3 regions of the Agrobacterium vacciniicorymbosi genome follow, and region 1 is predicted to be linked to each of the others. Evidence: predicted binding sites of a transcription regulator. Region 1 holds the regulator's gene; each other region holds the start of a gene.
What was found. Region 1 encodes PhoB, which activates phosphate uptake and scavenging genes when phosphate is short. Its sites were predicted from a motif close to TGTCATNNANCTGTCAT; they were not measured.

Region 1 (4,106 bases):
AGCATGCGATGTAACAAACACCGGGAGCTTGAGGCTATGAATATGTTGTCGGAAGCAGCAGTTGAAAAGGCGCTGGACAAGAAAATGAATGAAGTAACATACAAGATGATCGGCAAGGACGTTTCCGTTTATTACAGCGAGAAGCGTGCCCTTTACGATGTGAACCTCAACGTACGTGAAAACACCGTGACGGCGCTCATCGGCCCGTCTGGCTGCGGCAAGTCCACCTTCCTGCGCACGCTGAACCGCATGAACGACACCATCGACAGCTGCCGCGTCACCGGCAAGATCACGCTCGATGAAGACGATATCTACGATCAGACCATCGACGTGGTGGAACTGCGCGCCCGTGTCGGCATGGTGTTCCAGAAGCCGAACCCTTTCCCGAAGACGATCTACGAAAACATCGCCTACGGCCCGCGCATCCATGGTTTGGCCCGCAACAAGGCGGACATGGATCAGATCGTCGAGTCGAGCCTTCAGAAGGCCGGTCTGTGGAACGAAGCCAAGGATCGTCTGCACGAATCCGGCACCGGCCTGTCCGGCGGTCAGCAGCAGCGTCTGTGCATCGCCCGCGCCATTGCGGTTTCGCCTGAAGTCATCCTGATGGACGAGCCCTGCTCGGCACTGGACCCGATTGCAACCGCCAAGGTCGAGGAACTGATCCACGAACTGCGCGCCAATTACACCATCGTCATCGTTACCCACTCCATGCAGCAGGCAGCCCGCGTGTCGCAGCGCACCGCCATGTTCCATCTGGGCCATCTGGTGGAAGAAAACGACACCGACAAGATGTTCACCAACCCGGACGACCAGCGCACGCAGGACTACATCATGGGTCGCTTCGGCTGATCTGACGCTGGTTCAAACCCTTCGCATGGCACCGCTTGAGCCCGGTCGGGCTTGCGGGCCAGTGCATCGAAACTGGAGACTTCGAACATGCCGACACATTCCCATATTATGTCCGCCTATGATGATGAACTGAAGTTCCTCACCCGCCGCATCGCCGAAATGGGTGGTCTGGCTGAACAGATGTGCGCCGATGCGGTGCGCGCTCTGGTCAACTCGGATGCAGCGCTGGCCCAGAAGGTCATCTCTGACGATACGATCCTCGATCATGCCGAGCGCGAGATCGGCGACAAGGCCATCGTGACCATCGCCAAGCGTCAGCCCATGGCGTCCGACCTGCGTGAAATCATCGGTTCGCTGCGCATCGCTGCCGATCTGGAGCGCGTCGGCGATCTTGGCAAAAATACTGCCAAGCGCGTCATCGCCGTTGCCGGCACTGGCGTTCCGCGCAAGCTGGCCCGTGGACTGGAGCACCTGTCGGAACTGGCGCTGGTGCAGCTGAAGGAAGTGCTGGACGTCTATTCCACGCGCTCCGCAGAAAAGGCACAGGCCATCCGCGAGCGCGACGAAGAGATCGACGCCATGTATACCTCGCTGTTCCGCGAGCTTTTGACCTACATGATGGAAGATCCGCGCAACATCACGACCTGCACGCATCTGCTGTTCTGCGCAAAGAACATCGAGCGCGTCGGCGACCATGCGACCAACATCGCGGAAACCATCTATTACATGGCCACCGGCAGCCAGCCGGAAGGTGAGCGTCCGAAGGACGATAGTTCCAACACGCTCGGTGCAGTAACCGAGTAAGTTTTACAGCATCGGCGCCCTTGGATCGGAAACGATGTTTGGAATGCCGGTGTGTAGATCAACAGGCCAGAGCGTCCGTGATGCGTCCAAATGAACGCATGGCGCTCTGGTAAGACTGGCGGAGTCCCAAGCCTATGGTGCCGAAAATCGCAGTTGTCGAAGATGAAGAGGCTTTGAGCGTTCTTCTTCGTTACAATCTGGAATCCGAAGGTTACGATGTCGACACCATTCCCCGTGGCGACGAGGCGGAAATCCGCCTGCAGGAGCGCACGCCGGATCTGCTGATCCTGGACTGGATGCTGCCGGGCGTTTCCGGCATCGAACTGTGCCGTCGCCTGAGAATGCGCCCCGAGACCGAGCGTCTGCCAATCATCATGTTGACGGCACGCGGTGAGGAAAGCGAGCGGGTGCGCGGACTGGCCACGGGTGCTGACGACTATGTGGTCAAGCCATTCTCCACCCCGGAACTGATGGCGCGCGTCAAAGCCATGCTGCGCCGCGCCCGCCCGGAGGTTCTGTCGTCTGTTCTGAAATGCGGTGATATCGAGCTGGATCGCGAAACGCACCGCGTCCACCGCAAGACCCGCGAAGTGCGCCTCGGGCCAACCGAATTCCGCCTTCTGGAGTTCCTGATGGTCTCGCCGGGCCGCGTCTTCTCCCGCTCGCAACTTCTCGACGGCGTCTGGGGTCACGATATCTATGTGGACGAACGCACCGTAGACGTCCATGTCGGCCGCCTGCGCAAGGCGCTCAACTTCTCCAACATGCAGGATGTAATCCGCACCGTTCGCGGCGCGGGTTATTCCATGGAAGCCTGACAGGCGCTCCACCACTGATATTTCGCACAACGCGCGCTATTGCCTCACCGGGTCAACAGCGCGCGTTTTGTATTTTTGCGCAGCTTAGGCAGGAATAGGTACGAGAAGGGGAGCCATCTCCAGCCGGTAACGAAGATATATTTTTGACTCCTTTGAACTGGTTTGCGCCAGAAGTTGCGGATGGAAAGGGGAAGCGGGGATATCCGCTTGCCGCGCAGTTTTCCTGAGTAAAAACAAAGGGCAGGTACATTTTCAAAATTGAAAATCCAGCACGGATTATTATATTTCTGAAGAGGCTGCTGCGTTGCAAGATAAACGCTCATTTCAATGATCTGAAATTTAAAGTTTGACTATCCGGCCATAACCCTCTATCACTGGTTTATCGATATTTTGCTTGCTGAGCTTTGGTTGCCGCGCGATTAGCACCGCGTTTTGAACTAACCCTTTCCTTCAAAAAAATCGCTATACTCGCACACAGGGCGTCAGTTCTGTGATCTATAACTTATGCTTTGAAAGGGTTCATTATGACCACAGGCACAGTAAAATGGTTTAACTCCACCAAGGGCTTCGGCTTCATTCAGCCAGACAACGGCGGCACAGACGCATTCGTACACATCTCCGCTGTAGAGCGTGCAGGTATGCGCGAAATCGTTGAAGGCCAGAAGCTGAGCTACGACCTTGAGCGCGACAACAAGTCGGGCAAAATGTCGGCCTGCAATCTCCAGGCTGCTTAATACGGACTCCGCTTTCCTTTGACCACGGATGTACTGGCACTGTCGAAAGCATGAGACCAAGCGAGGTCAGGCACGTTGCCTGGCCTTTTTTTGTGCCGCCCGGCGGTACAGGCTTCGGACACCGCGCCCATGGGCGCAAACGCTCCGGGCCACTCGATCCACCCCGCAGCGGCGTTTTTGGAAATCGATCCCGATTTCGGCTGATGCGACAGGAAGGAAATTCCATGTCTGAAACACACAGCAAATCTCGCCAGCAGGCGGAAATCGCATTCGGTGAAACGCAGTCGCAGTTCTTTGCACGCGGCCACGCTGTTGATGAACTCAATTCGATTGCCCAGGCGCGTGATGAAAAGACGCAGCGCCTGCGTGAAGCGCGCCTTGCCAAGGAACTGCAAGACAGCCTGGCACCTGCCAAGACACCCGCAAAGCGTACCAAGAAATCCTGACCCTGATGGGTGCGGCACCTCAACTGGAATAGAGACTTGAGAAACAACAAAAACGTTAAAAACAGTGAACTGACCGACCGCCGCAGCGCTGCTGCCGAGGCCAAGGCTGCTCTTCTTCAGGCCTATAAGGCCGCCAAGGAAGCTGCCGAACCCAACCGGGAAGCCAAGCAGGCAGAACGCATCGCCGTGGCGGAAGCCCGCGAAGCGCGTCGTGCCGAGCGCGAGCAGCAGAAGCGCGAAGAGCAGAGCCGCCTCGAAGCGGAACGGCTGGCGCATGAAGCCGAGCTTGAAGCCGCTGCGACTGCCGAAGAAGACGCCCGCAAGCTGGCCGATAAAAACCGCGTCGCCCGCGTCATCGAAGATGAAGCCGCCCGCAAGGCCGAGCGCGATCGTCGCTATGCCAACCGCAAGGCCCGCCAGGGTTAAAGCTATCTGCCATGATCCAGCAGCCA
Region 2 (4,106 bases), on a different contig from region 1:
TTTGTCCCGAATTGCCGCGATGTAGGATGCCATGGATAAGCCGATGCCCATTAATAGACTGCCAGCAACATAATCGCGGTTTAAGATCACATTCTGACAAAACAAAAAAACCGTGCCGGCCTTGTTTCTGCCGGTCACGGTTTGATGTTTTTCAGCGTGGATCTGAGCTGTCCCTTTTCGGGAGTATTCTTTTTGTATCCGGCCGGGACTGGAGGAAACCTGCCGGTGAGAATGGCGGTCTTTTAACCGCTCTGTCTTTTTATCTGGCGCCGGTTGGTCCGGTGCTCGATTGTTAGTGTGTGGTCATCCAGTCGCGGGCGGCGCGCAGTGCCGTTGCGAGGTCTGCCTTGTTCATGTTGCGGGCCAGATCGGCGCGCAGCGAAGCTGCCCGTTCCGAACCCTTGATAGCGGCGATGTTGAGCCATTTGTGGGCAGCAATGAGGTCCACCGGGCAGCCGCGGCCTGTCGCGTAGATCAGGCCGAGGTTGCAGAAGACGTCCGCGCGGCTTTGGCCACCGGCGACTGCCATTTCGATATCGCGAACTTCAAAGCGTGCCATTTTTCTTTATCCTGTTTGCCCGTTTTCTCTCTGTCTTGGCTCCTCTGCGGGAGCTTTCCGGTTTGAAGGCCTTACCGTCTTCTGCGGCTTGTTCTGGCCTTTTCCGTCGGCAGGTTTTCCCTGCTCTTTCGATGTCCCCACTATGCCAAACGGGCTTCAACGGGCGCTTAAAATCCATGATTAATAGGGGACAAACAAAGTCCAAACGATTGGTAAAGTTGGGTTTTTGTTAAATATCACAAGGCCCGGAAATTAAGGACTTTGCGGACAATTTTACGAAAAGTTTACGGATGAAATTCAACCCTTTCGTAACCACGTCCCAACTCGACATTTTTCGATGGATGATTTTTCGCGGCGCAAAGGCGTGAAAAAGCGCCGAATTTCGCCGCAGCCCATATTTCCTTTTACGTCCACGTCAACTATAAATCTGCGCATTCGCATGAGGAGTTGCGAGCGCTGAACCCTTAATGATTGCACGGGTAAGCCAAAGCTGGATTGGGAGGTCCATATGAAGAGAACGTTGATACTTGCCGTTTCTGCATTTTTGATGGGCAGCAGCGCCTTTGCCGCAGAAGCTATCGAAGGCAACTGGAAAACCGCCAGCGGCGAGACCGCCGTCATCGCCCCCTGCGGCTCCGCCTTTTGCGTCACGCTGAAAACCGGCAAGCACGCTGGAAAGCAGATCGGCAAGATGAGCGGCACCGGCAACAGCTATTCCGGCGAAATCACCGACCCTGCCAATGATAAGACCTATTCCGGCACCGGCACCGTTTCCGGCAGCTCGCTCAGCATGAAGGGCTGCGTGCTGAAGGTGCTGTGCAAGTCCCAGACATGGTCGCGTCTGTAATCAACACGACATGGACTAAGCGCATGTTTGCAGGCGGGCTCAACCCCGCCTGTATTTGTTTTGACTCCCATCTAACAATTACTTTTAGTTGTAATATATGCGTTAAATCGAATTTTCTCCGTCATATCGCTGTAATAAACCCTCTTTAGTTGCCCTGTCTGGAATTGTTCCAAACTACGAGCGGATGGAGAGCGCTATGACAAAGATCGACACGAGCAAGCTGAGCTGGGATGAGTGGGACGAATTGCAGAACCCGCCACCGGCTGTGACGGATTTCGACCGCGTGGTGGAATCGGCGATTTCGCGTCGCGGTTTCCTTAGTGGCGTTCTGGCATTCGGTTCTGCGGCTGCCGCTCTGGGCACGCTCGGTAATCTGGCATCGTCCACATCTGCACAGGCGCAGGAAGCAGCCTCGCGCTTTCCGTTCAAGCCTATCGCTGCCACCACTGACAACACCATCCATGTGCCTGAGGGTTACAGCTGGAAGCCTGTTGCCAAGTGGGGCCAGCCGCTATTTCCCAACGTGTCAGATATCGACCCGGTCAAGGGTGTCAGCCTTGAGAACTCCGACAAGGTTTTCGGCGAAAACACCGATGGCATGGAGCTTTTCGTGGTCGGCAGCCATCAGCTGATTGCCGTCAACCATGAATATGTGAACAACGAAACCAACCTGCCCCACCGTGAAAAGGGCATGCCTGCCAATCTGGACGAAGTCAAAATCCTCCAGCACATGCAGGGCGTCACCGTCATGGAAGTGGCAGAAGGCAATGATGGCTGGCAGATCGTCGTCGGCAGCCCGTTCAACCGCCGTATTCACCACAACACACCAATGAAGCTGTCCGGCCCTGCTGCTGGCTCCGAACTGGTCAAGACCAAGACCGATGCGAACGGTATCGACTGTCTCGGCACCTTCAACAATTGCGGCGCGGGCCGCACGCCGTGGGGCACATACCTCACCTGCGAAGAAAACTTCAACGGCTATTTCGGCTCCACCGATGCCGCTTTCAAAATGCCAGACGACTACAAGCGTTACGGTATCGCTGCCGAAACCCGTTACGGCTACGAGCTTTTCGATGAGCGCTTCGATGTCTCCAAGCACCCCAACGAGCCACGCCGTGCCGGTTACGTCGTGGAGATCGATCCGTCCAACGCATCCTCCACACCGATCAAGCGCACAGCGCTTGGCCGCATCAAGCATGAAAATGCCGCCGTCGTCATCGCGCGCGATGGTCGTGTGGTCGTCTATATGGGCGACGACGAGCGTGGCGAGTTCCTCTACAAGTACATCTCCAACGGCATCTACGTGCCGGGTGGCGATACGTCCAAGCTGCTGGACGAAGGCACGCTCTACGTTGCCAAGTTCACCGACGACGGCAATGGCGAATGGGTTGCGCTGACGCCAGAATCGACCGGCATGAAGATGGATGAGATTTGCGTCTTCACCCGTCAGGCCGCTTCCAAGGTGGGCGCCACCACCATGGACCGCCCGGAATGGGTCGCCATCAACCCCGTGGCCATTGAAGCCTATTGCGCGTTGACCAACAACAGCCGCCGTGGCGAAATGAAGGACGGCAAGCTGCGCACCAATGGCGGTGGCGATGCCATGCCGCTCAACGCCGCAAACCCGCGCGAAAAGAACGAATACGGCCAGATCGTGCGCTGGTATCCTGAGAACGACGATCACGCGGATGCCAAGTTCAAGTGGGACCTGTTCTGCATGGCTGGCAACCCGGATGTTCACAAGGATGCCTATGCAGGTTCCTCCAACATCAACTCCGGCAACATGTTCAACTCGCCAGATGGCATGATGTTCGATTCGACTGGCCTTCTGTGGATCCAGACAGACGGCGAAGACAGCAATGACGGTCAGTATGCCGGACAGGGCAACAACCAGATGCTGGCAGGCGACCCCGTCACAGGCCGCATCGAGCGCTTCCTGACGGCACCGAAGGGCGCGGAAGTCACAGGCCAGACATGGTCTGCCGACAAGCGTACCCACTTCGTCGGTATCCAGCACCCCGACGCCCCCTTCCCGGATGGCGAAGGCAAGCTGCCCCGCTCGGCCCTCATCGCCGTCAAGCGCGACGACAACGCCATGATCGGCTGATTGCTACGCCAGACATAAGAAAGGCGCCGTTCATGCGGCGCCTTTTTGATTCTGCTTCAGGACTTTAAAGACCCGTCAGAGCCACTGCGTGCCGTCACCAGCCTGGCAGCCATAAGGCGGCAGGACATTGGCGAAGGTCTGGTGCAGCTTGTCACAGCCCCATTTTCTGATTGGCGCTGGCATGCGGCTGTTCAGCTCGATGCCGACTTCATTGTACGGGCTCTCGGTGTTGGTGACGTAGCTATACCAGCGGTAACCGAAGATCACGACGGCGAAGATCACGACCATCGTCAGAACTCTTATAATTTTCACGCTATTTCCTTACGCATATGAATGTCGACCCATGCCAACTCCGTCGCAATATATGCGCATGAGAGCCTCTGTAGCAGGAGCCAGACCCGGTCCTAGCCGGGAACGTCTGTTTCAGCAAGCAGCCCCACCTTTATTCTCGCTCCGCCAATGCCCGGTTGAAAAGCTAAGGGGCATCTGTCAATTTCGGCCCGGGGGTAACGTAATTTGGAGGACATATTTTTATGCGTATGCTTTTGCCTTGCATCCTTTTGGCCAGTTGCATCATGACCGCACCCGCTTTC
Region 3 (4,106 bases), on a different contig from region 1:
TCCGTCCACCTTGACCGTCCATGGCGTCGGTTTGAAGTCGCCGGAATTGGCTTTCGGGTCGGCCTTGTCCGTGCCGAATTCGTAGAAATTGTTGTAGCTGGTCACGGCATCGAGCGGTGTCAGCTTTTCATCCAGCTTGTAAGGGCCGGGTTGGGCGGTGAGCGGTGCTGCGAAAGCACTCTCAGCCGTCAGCCCCATGGCGGCAAAGCCCGCTGCGGTTCCGAGAAAATTGCGCCGGGACATGTAGACGTCGCGCGGGGTGATTTCGGCAGACGAAATGCGGGGCGGGCGGTAGGCGGGCATGGAAACCTCCTGAGAAGCCAATCAGCGATATTGCTATCCAATACCCAGTACGTTGGCTCGTAAGATATGTTTCACATTACGAGAAAAAAATTGAAATGGAGCATTCGCGGAAAACAATTTTACGAGAACGATATGCAAATTCGCAGAAAAAGATGAGGCGCACGATTGAATGTGCGCCTCATGATATCAGCCTCAGAGGATCAGGCGGAACTTGGCGAAGCCCTCGGCTCCATCGCCAGCTTCCTCGATCTTTGCGCCCTTGACGTCCTTGGCGTATTGGCGTGCCTTCGGGCCGGTTTCGAACACGGCTGTCGTGTTGGCCACTGGTGCAAAGGACCAGTTGTCGTCGGCAGACGGATTGATCGTGCCCTGCGCGATGATGTAGCGCACGATGACATCGCGGTTTGTGTCCGGCGCAACGAAGATGATCTTGTCGGACGCGATACCGGGGAACTTGCCTCCACCGCTGGCGCGGTAATTGTTCGTTGCCACCACGAATTTCTGTGCCGGATCGATAGGTTTACCGCCGAACTGAAGGTTGACGATACGGTTGCTTTCCGGCGTGACGGCCTTGCCATCCTTATCGAACTTGGCCGGTTTGGAGATGTCGATCTGGTAGGTCACGCCGTCGATGACATCGTAATTGTAGGACGGGAAATCGTTGTTCAGCAGCGGCGCGTCCTTTGCACCAGCCTCGACCGTGTTGAACATGCCTGCCGACATTTCCAGCCAGTCCTTGACCTGCGCGCCTGTGATCAGCACGGCCTGCACCGTGTTGGGGTAGAGGTAGAGGTCGGCGACGTTCTTGATGGCGATGTCACCGGCGGGGACATCGGTGTAATAATCCGAGCCACCACGACCACCAGCCTTGAAGGGAGCGGCGGCAGACAGAACCGGCAGATCCTTATACTGGCCTTCCTTCAGCATGTCCTTGATGTACCAGGTCTGGGCATTGGACACGATCTGCACGGATGGATCATCCGCGACCAGCGCGAAATAGGAATAGAGCGGCGCAGATGTCTTGCCCACGGGGCGGCGAACATAGGCGAGGGTGGCTTCGTGATCGGTCTTGGCGGCGGCGATGATTTCCGGCTTGTCCTTCACGTCGGCCACGATCTTGCGGTTATCGTCGCGGTGATAGATCGGGCGGGCTTCGGTGGTAAAGTCCACGATCTTCCAGTTCTTGCCATCCTTTTCCAGCAGCAGGTCAATGAGGCCCATATGCGAGCCCCAGAAACCGGCCATGACGGCTGGCTTGCCCATCAGCGTGCCCTTGACCGGATCGGCACCTTCAATGCCATCCCATGTCTTAGGGCCGGGGAAGACGAGATGCTGGTGGCCTGTGAAGACGGCATCGATGCCTTGAACGCCAGCGAGATATAGCGAGGCATTTTCCATGCGGTCGCTCTGGCCCTTGCCTTCGATACCGGAATGCGACAGCGCGATGATGATATCAGCACCCTGTTCCTTCATCACGGGCACCCAGGCCTTGGCGGCATCGACGATATCGCGGGTCTGTGCTTTGCCTTCAAGGTTCTTGGCATCCCACATCATGATCTGCGGTGGTACGAAGCCGATGATGCCGACCTTGACCGGGCTGGTCGCGCCGGAGCCGTCCTTGATCTGCTTTTCAAGGATCACATAGGGCTTGAAGAAAAGGTCGTCCTGCTTGGGGTCGGAAGCAAGCTGGCCCTTGGTCAGGTTGGCACAAACGTAGGGGAAGCCAGCACCGCCCAGTGTGTTGAACATAAAATCGAGCCCATAATTGAACTCGTGGTTACCCAGCGTGCCGCAATCATAACCCAGCACATTCATGGCATTGATGACCGGGTGCTTGTCACCCGCCTTCATGCCCCGCTCATAGGCAATGTAATCGCCCAGCGGGTTGCCCTGAAGGAAGTCGCCATTGTCTACCAGCATGGAGTTGCCGGCTTCGGCACGAATGCTGTCGATGATGGAGGCGGTGCGGGCCAGACCCAGCGTGTCGTTCGGCTTATCGGCGTAATAATCATAAGGGAAAACGTGGACGTGAATATCCGTCGTTTCCATGATGCGCAGATGCGCCTGGTTGCCCTGCGCACGCGCCGCAAACGGGTGAAGCATGACAAGGGCCGAAGAGGCGGCAATGCCTCCCAGCAGGGAACGTCGCGTGATGGGATGAAGGCCGATAAGCGAAGACATGGAAGCTCCTCGAATGAGTTCAGGCTGCATGGGAAGGCGGCAGCGTAAAACGAATAATCGAGGAGTCCATCATCAAAATGACAGCCATGTGACTTGTCCCGGATTTTTAAACCATCCGGTAAATTTCATTTCATCCAGCCAGCGTCGGCTTCACATCCGCATGGAAGAAACGGAAGTAGGAGGAAAGCTGGGCCAGCGTGTTGGTGGAAAGCTGCAATTGCAGGCCAAGCCTGTTCATGTGCTGCCACTGCACCGTGCCTTCGATGAAGCCGAGGTCTTCGCTCTGCACCTTGACCCGGCTTCCCTTGGCCGCGGCGAATGCGCCTTCCAGTTCCAGCGCCATGCCGGTAGCCGAAAGATCGACCACACGGCCTTTCACCGATTGATTGAAATACTGCACTGTTCCATAAATGCGTGTCTTGCTGCGGCCCGCGCCGCGATTCTGCATGGTCAGATTGCCGGTCATCTTCATAATTCCCGATTTATCACTGTCCCAAAATCGCACGAAAAATTTGCGGGCCGCTTATCTTATTCGGTAAAATTAAGCGCAACTGCGTATTCAGGCGCGATCTATGCGGCATTGGTAGCAATTGTTGCGGGCGGAGCGGACGTGAACATAGGCGATGTCATCCCGCCCCAGCAGCTCCTTTGCCCGGTCTGCAATCTCACCCGTCGCAGTCACGGCACCCGTACCGTAGACGATTCGATCAATATGGCTGTAGCCGCGCACGATATAGTCGGGACTGTCCAGCATCGGCGGCAATATGTCGTCTGCGGCAGGGGGCTCGCAGGCTTCGGCATGAATGAAAATAGGTCCGGTTTCCGCAAAGGGTTGCAGGTGCGGGAAGGGGCGATAGGCCAGTAGAAGCATGGCCTCGCCATCCTTTATCTGCCCAAGGCAAACACGGCAGGGATAGGTGCCGACGGCAATCGATGGTTCGGGATTCTGCCCGTTGGCATCCGGCTTTCCATTGCGAAAGGCTTCGGCCTCACTGGCGGCCATGGCGGTAAAAACGATCTCGGTCATAACGGCTCCTTTGCGTTGCTAGTTTGTCGCTATGCTCTTCAAAGAGTCGTGTATCCACCCGTTTCTTGCCTCTGGAGGCAACCAGCCCATTGCTTGTGCCGTTTACTTTCGCAATCAATCATACGTCCTCGTTTTAGAAAGTTGACGTCCATGCTGCGCAGGTTGATGACCGCTTCTCTGGTCACCGTTTTTTCGTTCATCTCACCTGCCGCCCATGCGCAAACAGCACCCGCGCTGGATGATCTTTCGGACGAGCAATTGCAGCAGACGGTGAATTTCGTCATCGGTAACGCAATTTTCAGCCTCTACCACGAAGCATCCCGCATGCTGATTTCCGATCTGGCGCTGCCCGAGCCGGGAGCGGGCAAGGACGCCGCCGATCAGCTGGCCGGGACGATGATGCTAGAAGCGAACGAGGAATGGCTGGACACGGCCATCGTCAACGCAACCGACAGCTGGTATCTGGCCCGCTCGGCTCAGGCCTTGCCGGACCACAATTCCCCGCTTTATTCGACGCTGGTGCCTAACCCCGCGCGTGACCGGCAGATGGCCTGCCTGATGGTCGGCAAGGATGCCGGTGGCTATGGCGATCTGG

Region 2: ABUK73_RS04935 (PhoX family protein) is a predicted target of PhoB. The motif match lies at 1,526-1,542, and genes of this name have one in related genera.
Region 3: ABUK73_RS00175 (bifunctional 2',3'-cyclic-nucleotide 2'-phosphodiesterase/3'-nucleotidase) is a predicted target of PhoB. The motif match lies at 2,562-2,578, and genes of this name have one in related genera.

The regions. Positions count from the first base shown of each region.
Region 1 is NZ_JBETMF010000004.1:136,098-140,203, forward strand. Features, by position in the region: gene pstB (phosphate ABC transporter ATP-binding protein PstB) at 37-852, shown strand; gene phoU (phosphate signaling complex protein PhoU) at 940-1,656, shown strand; gene phoB (phosphate regulon transcriptional regulator PhoB) at 1,791-2,474, shown strand; gene ABUK73_RS08315 (hypothetical protein) at 2,519-2,797, opposite strand; gene ABUK73_RS08320 (cold-shock protein) at 2,999-3,208, shown strand; gene ABUK73_RS08325 (hypothetical protein) at 3,433-3,654, shown strand; gene ABUK73_RS08330 (DUF6481 family protein) at 3,691-4,080, shown strand.
Region 2 is NZ_JBETMF010000002.1:340,424-344,529, reverse strand. Features, by position in the region: gene ABUK73_RS04950 (NUDIX domain-containing protein) at 1-138, opposite strand, end outside; gene ABUK73_RS04945 (SEL1-like repeat protein) at 293-559, opposite strand; gene ABUK73_RS04940 (DUF2147 domain-containing protein) at 1,068-1,406, shown strand; gene ABUK73_RS04935 (PhoX family protein) at 1,603-3,513, shown strand; gene ABUK73_RS04930 (hypothetical protein) at 3,589-3,801, opposite strand; gene ABUK73_RS04925 (esterase) at 4,089-4,106, shown strand, end outside.
Region 3 is NZ_JBETMF010000001.1:19,735-23,840, forward strand. Features, by position in the region: gene msrP (protein-methionine-sulfoxide reductase catalytic subunit MsrP) at 1-303, opposite strand, end outside; gene ABUK73_RS00175 (bifunctional 2',3'-cyclic-nucleotide 2'-phosphodiesterase/3'-nucleotidase) at 496-2,484, opposite strand; gene ABUK73_RS00180 (PilZ domain-containing protein) at 2,615-2,950, opposite strand; gene ABUK73_RS00185 (DUF1203 domain-containing protein) at 3,044-3,511, opposite strand; gene ABUK73_RS00190 (DUF4344 domain-containing metallopeptidase) at 3,662-4,106, shown strand, end outside.